Regions from separate parts of the Pantoea phytostimulans genome, predicted to be linked through region 1. Evidence: predicted binding sites of a transcription regulator. Region 1 holds the regulator's gene; each other region holds the start of a gene.
The links. Region 1 encodes PurR, which represses purine synthesis genes. Its sites were predicted from a motif close to CANGCAAACGTTTGCNTG; they were not measured.

Region 1 (3,282 bases):
CCGGTGACGTATTAAACGTTTGTTGCATGGCGCCGAACGCGGGGAGATACATGTCTGTTGCTAAAAAGCCCAGCATACTGAGCAGCGCAAGGTAAGGGATAAAGCTCTTATTCGATAACATCTTTTTCTCATTTTTGCAGAATGAACGCGGCAGAGTGTAAAAGGTGCGTTTAAACCTGTGAAACGTTAATATTTGCCATTGGCTGTTAAAAATTTTGAAGGCAGATTATGTGGTCAGAATATGCATTAGAAGTTGTGGATGCGGTAGCGCGCGGTGGAAGTTTTAGCGCAGCCGCACAGGAACTACACCGCGTTCCTTCTGCCATCAGCTATACGGTACGGCAGCTTGAAACCTGGTTGGCGGTTCCGCTATTTGAACGTCATCATCGCGAAGTGGTTTTAACCCCCGCAGGCGAACATTTTGTCCGCGAAGGACGCACTGTTATCAAAAAAATGCTGGCAACCCGACGTCAATGTCAACAACTGGCAAATGGCTGGCGCGGGCAGTTAAGCATCGCGGTAGACTGCATTGTTAAACCAGAACGAACGCGGCAGTTAGTGAAAGACTTTTATCGTCATTTTCCCGACATGGAATTAATCATCAGTTACGAAGTGTTTAATGGTGTGTGGGATGCCTTAGCAGACGGGCGAGTTGACGTCGCGATTGGGGCAACCCAGGCTATTCCTGTGGGCGGACGCTTCGCCTTTAAAGATATGGGCGCGCTCAACTGGCGCTGCGTAGTGATGCGTGAGCATCCTTTAACACAGGCAGAGGCATTAGATGATGACACTTTGCGCAGTTGGCCGTCGTTGGTATTAGAAGATACATCACGGGCGCTGCCGCGTCGTATGACCTGGACGCTGGACAATCAGCGACGTTTGGTCGTGCCGGAATGGCAAACAGGGTTGGATTGTGTTTTGGCGGGGTTATGCGTTGCCATGGTGCCGGGGCATCTGGCTCGCCCGTTACTCGATTCAGGTGAACTGGTTGAGCTCACGTTACCGGAAAGTTTTCCAGAAAGTCCTTGCTGCGTAAGCTGGGCGGAAGATCGCGCATCACCGGCGCTGGGTTGGTTGCTCAGCTATCTAGGTGATGCGCAAACACTTAATCAGGAATGGTTAAGTGAGGATTAACGGCGGTAATCGCGGAAAGGGCCATAACCGACTGAGCGACGCTCAATCAGTGTGGGATGAACCTCAATGGTCTGAGACTCTTCGCGTTTACTGGTAATACGATCCAACAACATATCCAACGCTTTTTCCCCCAACTCCGCTTTTGGCTGATGCACGGTAGTTAATGCGGGTGCGAAATAGCGTGCGTTGCGCACGTTGTCATAACCGATCACGGAAATATCTTGTGGGACGCGTAATCCCATTTCATCTGCGGCACAAATGGCACCCATCGCCATGATGTCACCACCACAAAAAACGGCAGTCGGTCTTTGTTTCTGCGAGAGGATTTGCTGCATCGCCTGATAACCTGACTCAGGCTCGAAGTCACCTTGTACGATCCACTCTGCGCGAGGCTGGATATTGGCTTCTTCCATGGCCTTCAGGAAACCTGCGTGACGTCCGCCACCCGTGTTGCGTTCCATTTGGCCCGGAATTGCGCCAATGTCGCGGTGTCCACGTTCGATTAAATAGCGCCCGGCAAGATAACCGCCGTGGAAGGCGTTATCGAGCACGGTGTCGGTAAAATCGCCACGCGATTCACCCCAATCCATGACCACCATGGGAATATTGCGATTTTCTTCCAGCATCTTCAGCAGATCGTCTGGATATTCGGAGCACATCACCAATAAGCCATCAACGCGTTTCTGCGCCATCATGGACAGGTAAGCGCGCTGTTTTTGCAAATCGTTATGCGCATTACCTAAAATCAGGGTGTAGCCTTTGTCAAAACAGTGATTTTCCACAGCCTCAATGATTTCAGCAAAGTAGGGCGCTTCGCTGGAGGTGGCGAGCAATCCCAGCGTTTTGGTGTGATTTACCTTCAGGCTTCGCGCCACTGCGCTCGGCGAATAATGCAGCTCCTGAATGGCTTGCCAGACCGCATTACGCGTTTCCTCTGCCACGAAACGCGTTTTATTAATGACGTGAGAGACGGTCGTTGTAGAAACTCCCGCGCGTTTCGCCACATCTTTGATTGTTGCCATGAAAAAGAGACTCCCGAGCTTATCTTAACTAGTTGATAAGCATGATGTTAAACGTTTGCGTCAACGTAGGGTTTTGCCCGCAAATATACTGCTTTTTTGCCGGTAATATGGCGTCTGTGCGGAAAAAAAAGCCAAAGGAAGACAGCGAACGGAACCGACGTTGCGCGCGTTGCGCAACAAAGGCGGGATTCTAACAAGGCTGAACGGATAAAACGAGATTTTTACTGGGCCTTATGGGAAAATGCTTTACCCACACAAACTGTGAGGCCAAGGAGAGATGATGAGTACCGAGATGAAACTGGCATTGATGACCACTGGCGGGGCATTATTGATGATCGTCGCTTTTAGCTTTACCGCTATTTTGCATTAATAAAAAAAGCCGGTTTAACCGGCTTTTTTTATGCTTAATGATTCTATCGTATGGTTTTCGGCGTCATCATTCGTCGGGCACCAATATAATGACGCTGCCAGTAATCTTCGCCTAATGCGCTGATCTGAATATCTTTGCCGGTGCGCGGCGATTGAATAAACTTCCCATCGCCTAAATAAACGCCGACGTGATCGGCGGTGCCGCGTCCATTGATGCGAAAGAATACTAAATCACCTTTCTCAAGCAATTCTCGCTTGATCGGCGCAGCATCACGCAGGTGATACATCTCATTGGCGGTACGGGGGATTTTAAACTTCAACAAATCTTTGTAGGCATACCATACAAGACCGCTGCAATCGAACCCGGTATGTGGAGAAGTACCGCCCCACTGATAAGGTTTGCCCAACTGGCCCATGAGTTTTGCCATCGCTGTCTCGCGCGCTTTTTGATAGCGCTGACGATGGGCCTTACTCATCTTAATCGTACCGAGCTCATTGGTTTCGGCTGCGATAACTTTTGATGAACGCTGGCGACCGTAATGTTTACTTGAGGATTTAAGCGTAATTTTTTTAGCGGAGGTATTATGTGCAACTAACTCGACTTTCTTCTGTTTTTTGAGTTTAAGTTTTTGAACGGAAGTCAGACGGGATTTCTTAACTGCGGTTTTTACCGGGCGTCGTTTACGCCGCTCATCTTCGCGTGCACTTTTTTTCTCTACTTTATGCTGGCTGGCCTTAACCGGCGCATGCGGTGAAG
Region 2 (3,282 bases), 1.4 Mb from region 1:
TGGCTTTGATTTGGAACAGCCAACCACCTTCATAAGGATCGCTGTTAACCGTTTCAGGCGAATCGCCCAAGGCTTCGTTGACGGCAACAATTTCACCGCTGATTGGCGCGTAGATATCGGAAGCGGCTTTAACAGATTCCGCTACCGCGCACTCTTCACCTGCGCTAAACGTTGCACCAACTTCTGGCAAATCAACGAACACCATGTCGCCAAGTAACTCTTGTGCGTGCTCGGTAATGCCAACGGTATAAGAACCATCAGCGTTTTTACGCACCCACTCGTGGCTATCACGGTACTTCAACTCACTTGGCACATTGCTCATCGCCATTTCTCCTGAATAAAATTTATTGTGCGACCGGTTTACCGGCGCGGACAAAAATGGGTTTGGTTACTTTCACCGGCATTTCGCGGTTACGAATTTCTACCACTGCGCTGTCGCCTACGCCAGCCGGAACGCGGGCAAGGGCGACGCTGTAACCCAAAGTGGGAGAAAAGGAACCACTGGTAATAATGCCTTGTTGTGGCTGACCTTGTTCATCAGTAAAGCGAACTGTTAAGCCGTTACGCAGCACCCCTTTTTCAGTCATGACCAGACCCACCAGTTTTTCAGTGCCCTGCTTACGCTGCGACTCCAGCGCTTCGCGACCGATGAACTGACGATCGCTGGGTTCCCAACTCACCGTCCAACCCATGTTGGCCGCCAGCGGAGAGACACCTTCGTCCATTTCCTGACCGTAGAGATTCATCCCCGCTTCCAGACGCAGCGTATCGCGCGCGCCCAAACCAGCAGGTTTAACGCCAGCGGCGACTAAACGCTGCCAGAAATCTGCTGCTTCGCCTGCAGGCAGTGCAATTTCATAGCCCGCTTCGCCGGTATAACCGGTCGTCGCGATAAATAAGTCGCCCGCCTGCACACCGAAGAATGGCTTCATGCCCTCTACCGCTTGACGCTGCTCGGCGCTGAACAGCGTCTGCGCTTTTTGCTGCGCCTGTGGCCCCTGAACAGCAATCAGCGCTAAATCGTCACGCTCGGTCAGCGAAATTCCGTAGCCCTCCGCGTGTTCAGCGATCCAGGCGAGATCTTTCTCACGCGTCGCGGAGTTCACCACTAAACGGAAAAACTCTTCGGTCATAAAGTAAACAATTAAATCGTCAATAACGCCACCCGATGCGTTCAGCATCCCGGTGTAAAGCGCTTTGCCAGGTTGGGTCAGTTTCGCGACGTCATTGGCCAACAGATAGCGGAGGAATTCACGCGTGCGTGGGCCTTTAAGGTCGACAATAGTCATATGGGAGACATCAAACATGCCCGCATCATTACGCACGGCATGATGTTCATCCATCTGAGAGCCGTAATGCAGCGGCATCATCCAGCCATGAAAATCCACCATGCGGGCACCGCAGGTTTGATGCTGTTCAAACAAAGGGGTTTGCTGAGTCATAACCATCCTGTGCAAAAGCGAGTGAGGTTCAACGTGCGTCAAATTTAGCGCCGACGCAAACGTTCTCTTTGGGTTGACGTTACCACCGAATGTGGCGTTTAACCATAAGCAGAACGAGGTCGAAACGAGGCACCTAGCGTAGCGAACTTTTTATTGTGTCAGGATAAAAAACCACAATTTTGTGATTTATCACGCATTAAATGCAGTTGTGGAGTTTATATGCAGTAAATTTATGCGTAATGACTCGAAGGATGTTAAAAAATCACTTTGGCGAAAAAGCTTTTGGATAAATAAAAGTAATGCGAACAAGCGCGCAAAATTAGAATAAATCAAACGAGGCACAATCGCGGTGCGGGCCTGCCTTTTTATGGTGCAATGCCTTTTTAGGCATAAAAAAAGCCAGCAAAATGCTGGCTTCATAAACAATGGGATAAGGAATTAACGTAGCCAGTCCGGCATATCGTTCAGGCCCATCGCCTGCTTTAACATCATTGGTTTCACACCTGGTAACGTGTCTGCCAGTTTCAGGCCAACGTCACGTAGCAGCTTTTTCGCTGGGTTATTACCCGCGAACAGTTCACGAAAGCCCTGCATGCTCGCCAGCATCAGCGCCGCGCTGTGTTTGCGACTGCGCTCGTAACGGCGCAAATAGAGGTGCTGGCCGATATCTTTACCTTCCTGATGAAGGCGACGAATTTCGCCAATCAACTCTGCCGCATCCATAAAACCGAGATTTACCCCTTGGCCTGCCAACGGATGAATGGTGTGCGCGGCATCGCCGACTAACGCCAGACGGTGTGCTGCAAAGTTACGTGCATAGCGCGCCGTAAGCGGGAATGATTTGCGCTCACTCTCCAAATGACACAAGCCAAGACGCATATCGAACGCCACCGCCAGTTGCTGATTAAACAGCGCTTCAGGCATGGTTTCAAGACGGCTTGATTCTTGCGGTGACAGCGACCAGACAATGGAACAAAGATGCGGATCTTGCATAGGCAGAAACGCCAGAATGCCGTCGCTATGAAACACCTGCCGCGCGATGCCATCATGCGGCAAGTCGGTGCGAATATTGGCAACCAAAGCGTGATGATCATAATCCCAGAAGGTGACGGGGATATCGGCTTTGTTGCGCAGCCACGAATTAGCACCGTCAGCGGCAATCAGCAAGCGCGCGCTTACCATGCTGCCATCTTGCAGGGTGATAAAGGCTTCATTGTCACCAAAAGCGACCTGTTGCAGCTGTGAGGGTGCGATTAACGTGACATCACTGCAGGCAGTGGCGCGTTGCCACAAGGCGCTGTGGATCGCCGGATTTTCAATAATATGGCCAAGATGCGACAACCCTTGGTGTTCATCGTCAAATGAGATGGAGCCAAAGCTATCCTTATCCCAGACTTCCATGCCGTGATAAGCGCTGGCGCGCAGCGACAAAATCGTCGGCCAGACATCCAGCTTTTGCAGCAAGCGTTCGCTCGCGGCGTTGATAGCCGACACGCGAATCGAAGGCAAGGCTTTGGCAGTAAATTGCGGTTCAGCCGCCTTCTCTAGCACGGCAACGCGCAGTCCACTGCCCTGCAAACCACAGGCAACGGCCAGACCTACCATACCGCCACCGGCGATCACCACATCAAAAGTTTGCATCGCTGCCCCTTAAATTAACGCTTAACCCAGCCAAGCGTGCGCTCAGCCAGTTGATTTCGCAGCCACGGCAGATGATCCATCGCCAGTAAGCCCAGATTTCTGCCAACAATCAGCGGCGCGTGACTATTGGCGAACAGGCGCACTAATCCATCCGTGATACCAATTGTGGTGTCGCGATCGTGCTGACGACGCTGCTGAT
Region 3 (3,282 bases), 630 kb from region 1:
GCGCTGGCTGGATTATTTGATCATTAATGAACTGGAAGCGGAGGCGCTAACGGGTATTACGTTACGAGGCAGTGAAGGCATCCAGCCGCCTGACGCATTCGCCGCTGCCGCCCAGTGGCTGATGGAGCAAGGCGTGCGGCAACGGGTGATTATTCATGCGCCTGAAGGGGCGTGGGGACGCGAGGTCAACGGCGCGGGTGTTTGGCAATCTTCATGGCAGCTTAGCGCGGAAGAGATTGTGGGAAGCGTGGGCGCAGGCGATGCCTTTTGCGCAGGCGTGTTGTACGCCACGCATCAAGGCTTTGATATGTTGACGACGCTGCGACTGGCGCACACCTGTGCCTGTTTTAATCTGCACGCCGCCAATGCCATTGACGGCATTCGTCCACTTGATGAGATGCAGCGCTGGATGGATCAGGCGATCTGCGTGGAGAGCCGCGCCGTTTCTGGTTTCACCACATCCGCAGAAAAAACGTAACCCAGACCGCGAATAGTACGAATTAAATTAGGTTGGTGTGGATTAGTTTCGATTTTTCGGCGCAAACGCATGATCAGCACATCAATGGTGCGATCGAACACATCAAGGCTTTCGCTGTGGGTTAACTCCAACAGCTGATCGCGTGTCAGCACTTTGCGGGCATGTTTCACCAGCGCCCGCAGCAGCGTGTATTCGCCCTGCGTAAGCGGTACCGATTCTCGCTGAGGATTAAGTAACTGACAGCGCGCTTCATCTAACTGCCAGCCATTAAAGCGCCAGCCATCATAATCTGAATCCTGACAAACCAGGCGAGTACCGCGCCGCAGCGCAGCTTTGGCACGCGCCACGACCACGCGCGGATTGAACGGCTTGGCAATGTAGTCGTCGGCACCCATCTCCAGACCAATCACCATTTCCGCTTCCGATCCCATGCCGGTCAACATGATGACCAAAACATCGGGACGCTGTCGCTGGAGCTGCTGTAGCACCAACAAGCCGTTGGTATCGGGCAGCATCATATCCAGCATCACCAGTGAGATCTCAGGGTGTTGCGCCAGCATGGTCAGCGCCTCTTTGCCCTGATGGCAGCTATAAACATTGAACACATGTTCACTCAGCACGTCCTGCAACACTTCGCAGACGGCACGATCGTCATCCACCACCAATATCGCTGGCTTCATTGCGCGGCCTCAATGTTACGAAAGGGGTAAGTCAGGAGTGTACACAGCCGTAAAAACAGCGCTGATTCAGCAAGCTGAAACGTGACCGATATCGCCTGCCAAAGCGCTGAATCGTGCGTCAGCTCAGAAATTTCTTGTGGAAAAAGCGGCGTGCAGGAAAACGATTGCGCAGCATTGGTGCGTTGCACCATAATCGCGCCTTGTTTTGGTTCAGAATAATCTTAAGAGTTGTTGCGCAACGCTTTTTTACGCTGCGCAACTTATGGCATAGCAATTGCTATGTCCTGATGTGATGTTCTGAAGCAAGGACAAAAGTTCGAGACGGAAGAGCGTGCAACCGTCAGTGCCTTTTACATAAAACAACGCGCATGCAAACCACATTGGCAAGGGAGCACCCATGAAAATGGCGTCTCCGCTAACGAGAGATGATGATGTTAGATAAATTATTCAAGCTCAAAGCTCACAACACAACAGTCCGCACTGAGATCATCGCCGGGATAACGACTTTCCTCGCGATGGCTTACATCTTGTTTGTTAACCCCAGTATTCTCAGCGCAACCGGCATGGATAAAGGTTCGGTGTTCGTGGCGACCTGCCTGGCGGCGGCGATCGGTTCGCTGCTGATGGGCCTGATTGCCAATTACCCGATTGCGCTGGCACCAGGCATGGGACTGAACGCTTTCTTTACCTACACCGTGGTGTTGCACATGGGTTACACCTGGCAAATAGCGTTGGGCGCTGTGTTCTTGTCGGCGGTGATTTTCTTCGCATTATCACTGTTCAAAATCCGCGAATGGATCATCGCCAGTATTCCGCTGCCACTGCGTGCGGGCATCGCGGCTGGGATTGGCTTGTTTCTGGCGATCATTGCGCTGGAAGGCGCCGGTATTGTGGTGGATAACCCCGCCACGCTGGTGGGCATTGGCGATCTAACCAAACCGGGGCCGCTGCTGGCAGTGTTGGGCTTTATCATCATCGTAGTGTTGGAAGCACGCCGCGTGACCGGTGCGGTGCTAATTGGCATTTTGGTGGTGACATTTATCTCAATGGGCATCGGTTTGTCGCCGTTTGCCGGGGTGTTTTCTGCGCCGCCATCCATCGCACCCACCTTTTTGCAGCTGGACATTGCCGGTGCGTTTAACGTCGGCCTGATCAGCGTGATCTTCGCTTTCCTGTTCGTTGACGTGTTTGATAACACCGGCACGCTGCTGGGCGTGACTAAACGTGCAGGCTTAGCCGATGAGAAGGGCAACGTACCGAAAATGGGCCGTGCGCTGATTGCCGACAGCGCAGCTGCGCTGTTTGGTTCGCTGCTGGGCACGTCAACCACCACCAGTTACGTAGAATCAGCGGCGGGCGTCAGCGCCGGGGGCCGTACCGGCTTAACCGCGATTGTGGTGGCGATTCTGTTTTTACTCAGCCTGTTCTTCTCACCGCTGGCCTCCAGCGTACCGGTATTTGCCACCGCGCCTGCGCTGCTGTTTGTGGCGGTATTGATGGCTTCGGGCCTGGCTGAGATTGACTGGAAAGACATCACTACCGCTGCACCGGTAACGGTAACGGCGTTAACCATGCCGTTAACCTACTCGATTGCTAACGGTATCGCTTTTGGTTTTATTACCTGGACCGTGGTGAAACTGTTGAGTGGCCGTACCAAAGAGGTCAATGTCGCACTGATCGTTCTGTCGATCCTGTTTGTGATTAAACTGGGGTGGCTGAGCGCCTGATAACCCCTCTCCGCCGCTGTTTATTTCGCAGCGGCGGGTTCGCCCCTTCACTGCCATTTCGCCTTCTCTTACTGGCTGATTGATCATTTTTGCGCAGCCGCTTCCAGAGCATAATAAATCCCCTGTTTCTTCTGCGATTAAGCGATAGTTTTGTCGTGTCTGAGGTTTTTGACCGAATCCTAAATTGCTGCGGTTTTACCGAAACGTGGAATGATTAAACTGCGGCAATCTGTTTCACTCTCTGTGCGACAGATTCCGGCGTGAACGAATACGACGCGGGAGACACATTCAGACGTGTCGGCGTTGCAGGGGAAAATAATGGATTATTTTTATGGAAGGTTTGAGCAGTGGGAACCGTTTACGTTTAATGGCGCTCGCTGCCGTGGAGGCAATAACA

Region 2: a site for PurR is predicted at 1,495-1,512, ahead of gcvT (glycine cleavage system aminomethyltransferase GcvT). Genes of this name have one in related genera too.
Region 3: a site for PurR is predicted at 1,312-1,329, ahead of ACF2G4_RS07285 (NCS2 family permease). Genes of this name have one in related genera too.

The regions. Positions count from the first base shown of each region.
Region 1 covers NZ_CP173698.1:902,080-905,361, forward strand. The annotation lists gene punC (purine nucleoside transporter PunC) at 1-121, opposite strand, end outside; gene punR (DNA-binding transcriptional activator PunR) at 229-1,134, shown strand; gene purR (HTH-type transcriptional repressor PurR) at 1,131-2,156, opposite strand; gene ACF2G4_RS04340 (YnhF family membrane protein) at 2,434-2,526, shown strand; gene ACF2G4_RS04345 (C40 family peptidase) at 2,570-3,282, opposite strand, start outside.
Region 2 covers NZ_CP173698.1:2,329,292-2,332,573, forward strand. The annotation lists gene gcvH (glycine cleavage system protein GcvH) at 1-322, opposite strand, end outside; gene gcvT (glycine cleavage system aminomethyltransferase GcvT) at 345-1,442, opposite strand; gene ubiI (FAD-dependent 2-octaprenylphenol hydroxylase) at 1,881-3,083, opposite strand; gene ubiH (2-octaprenyl-6-methoxyphenyl hydroxylase) at 3,098-3,282, opposite strand, start outside.
Region 3 covers NZ_CP173698.1:1,534,003-1,537,284, reverse strand. The annotation lists gene ACF2G4_RS07295 (carbohydrate kinase family protein) at 1-478, shown strand, start outside; gene ACF2G4_RS07290 (response regulator) at 415-1,158, opposite strand; gene ACF2G4_RS07285 (NCS2 family permease) at 1,587-2,885, shown strand; gene ACF2G4_RS07280 (hypothetical protein) at 3,204-3,282, shown strand, end outside.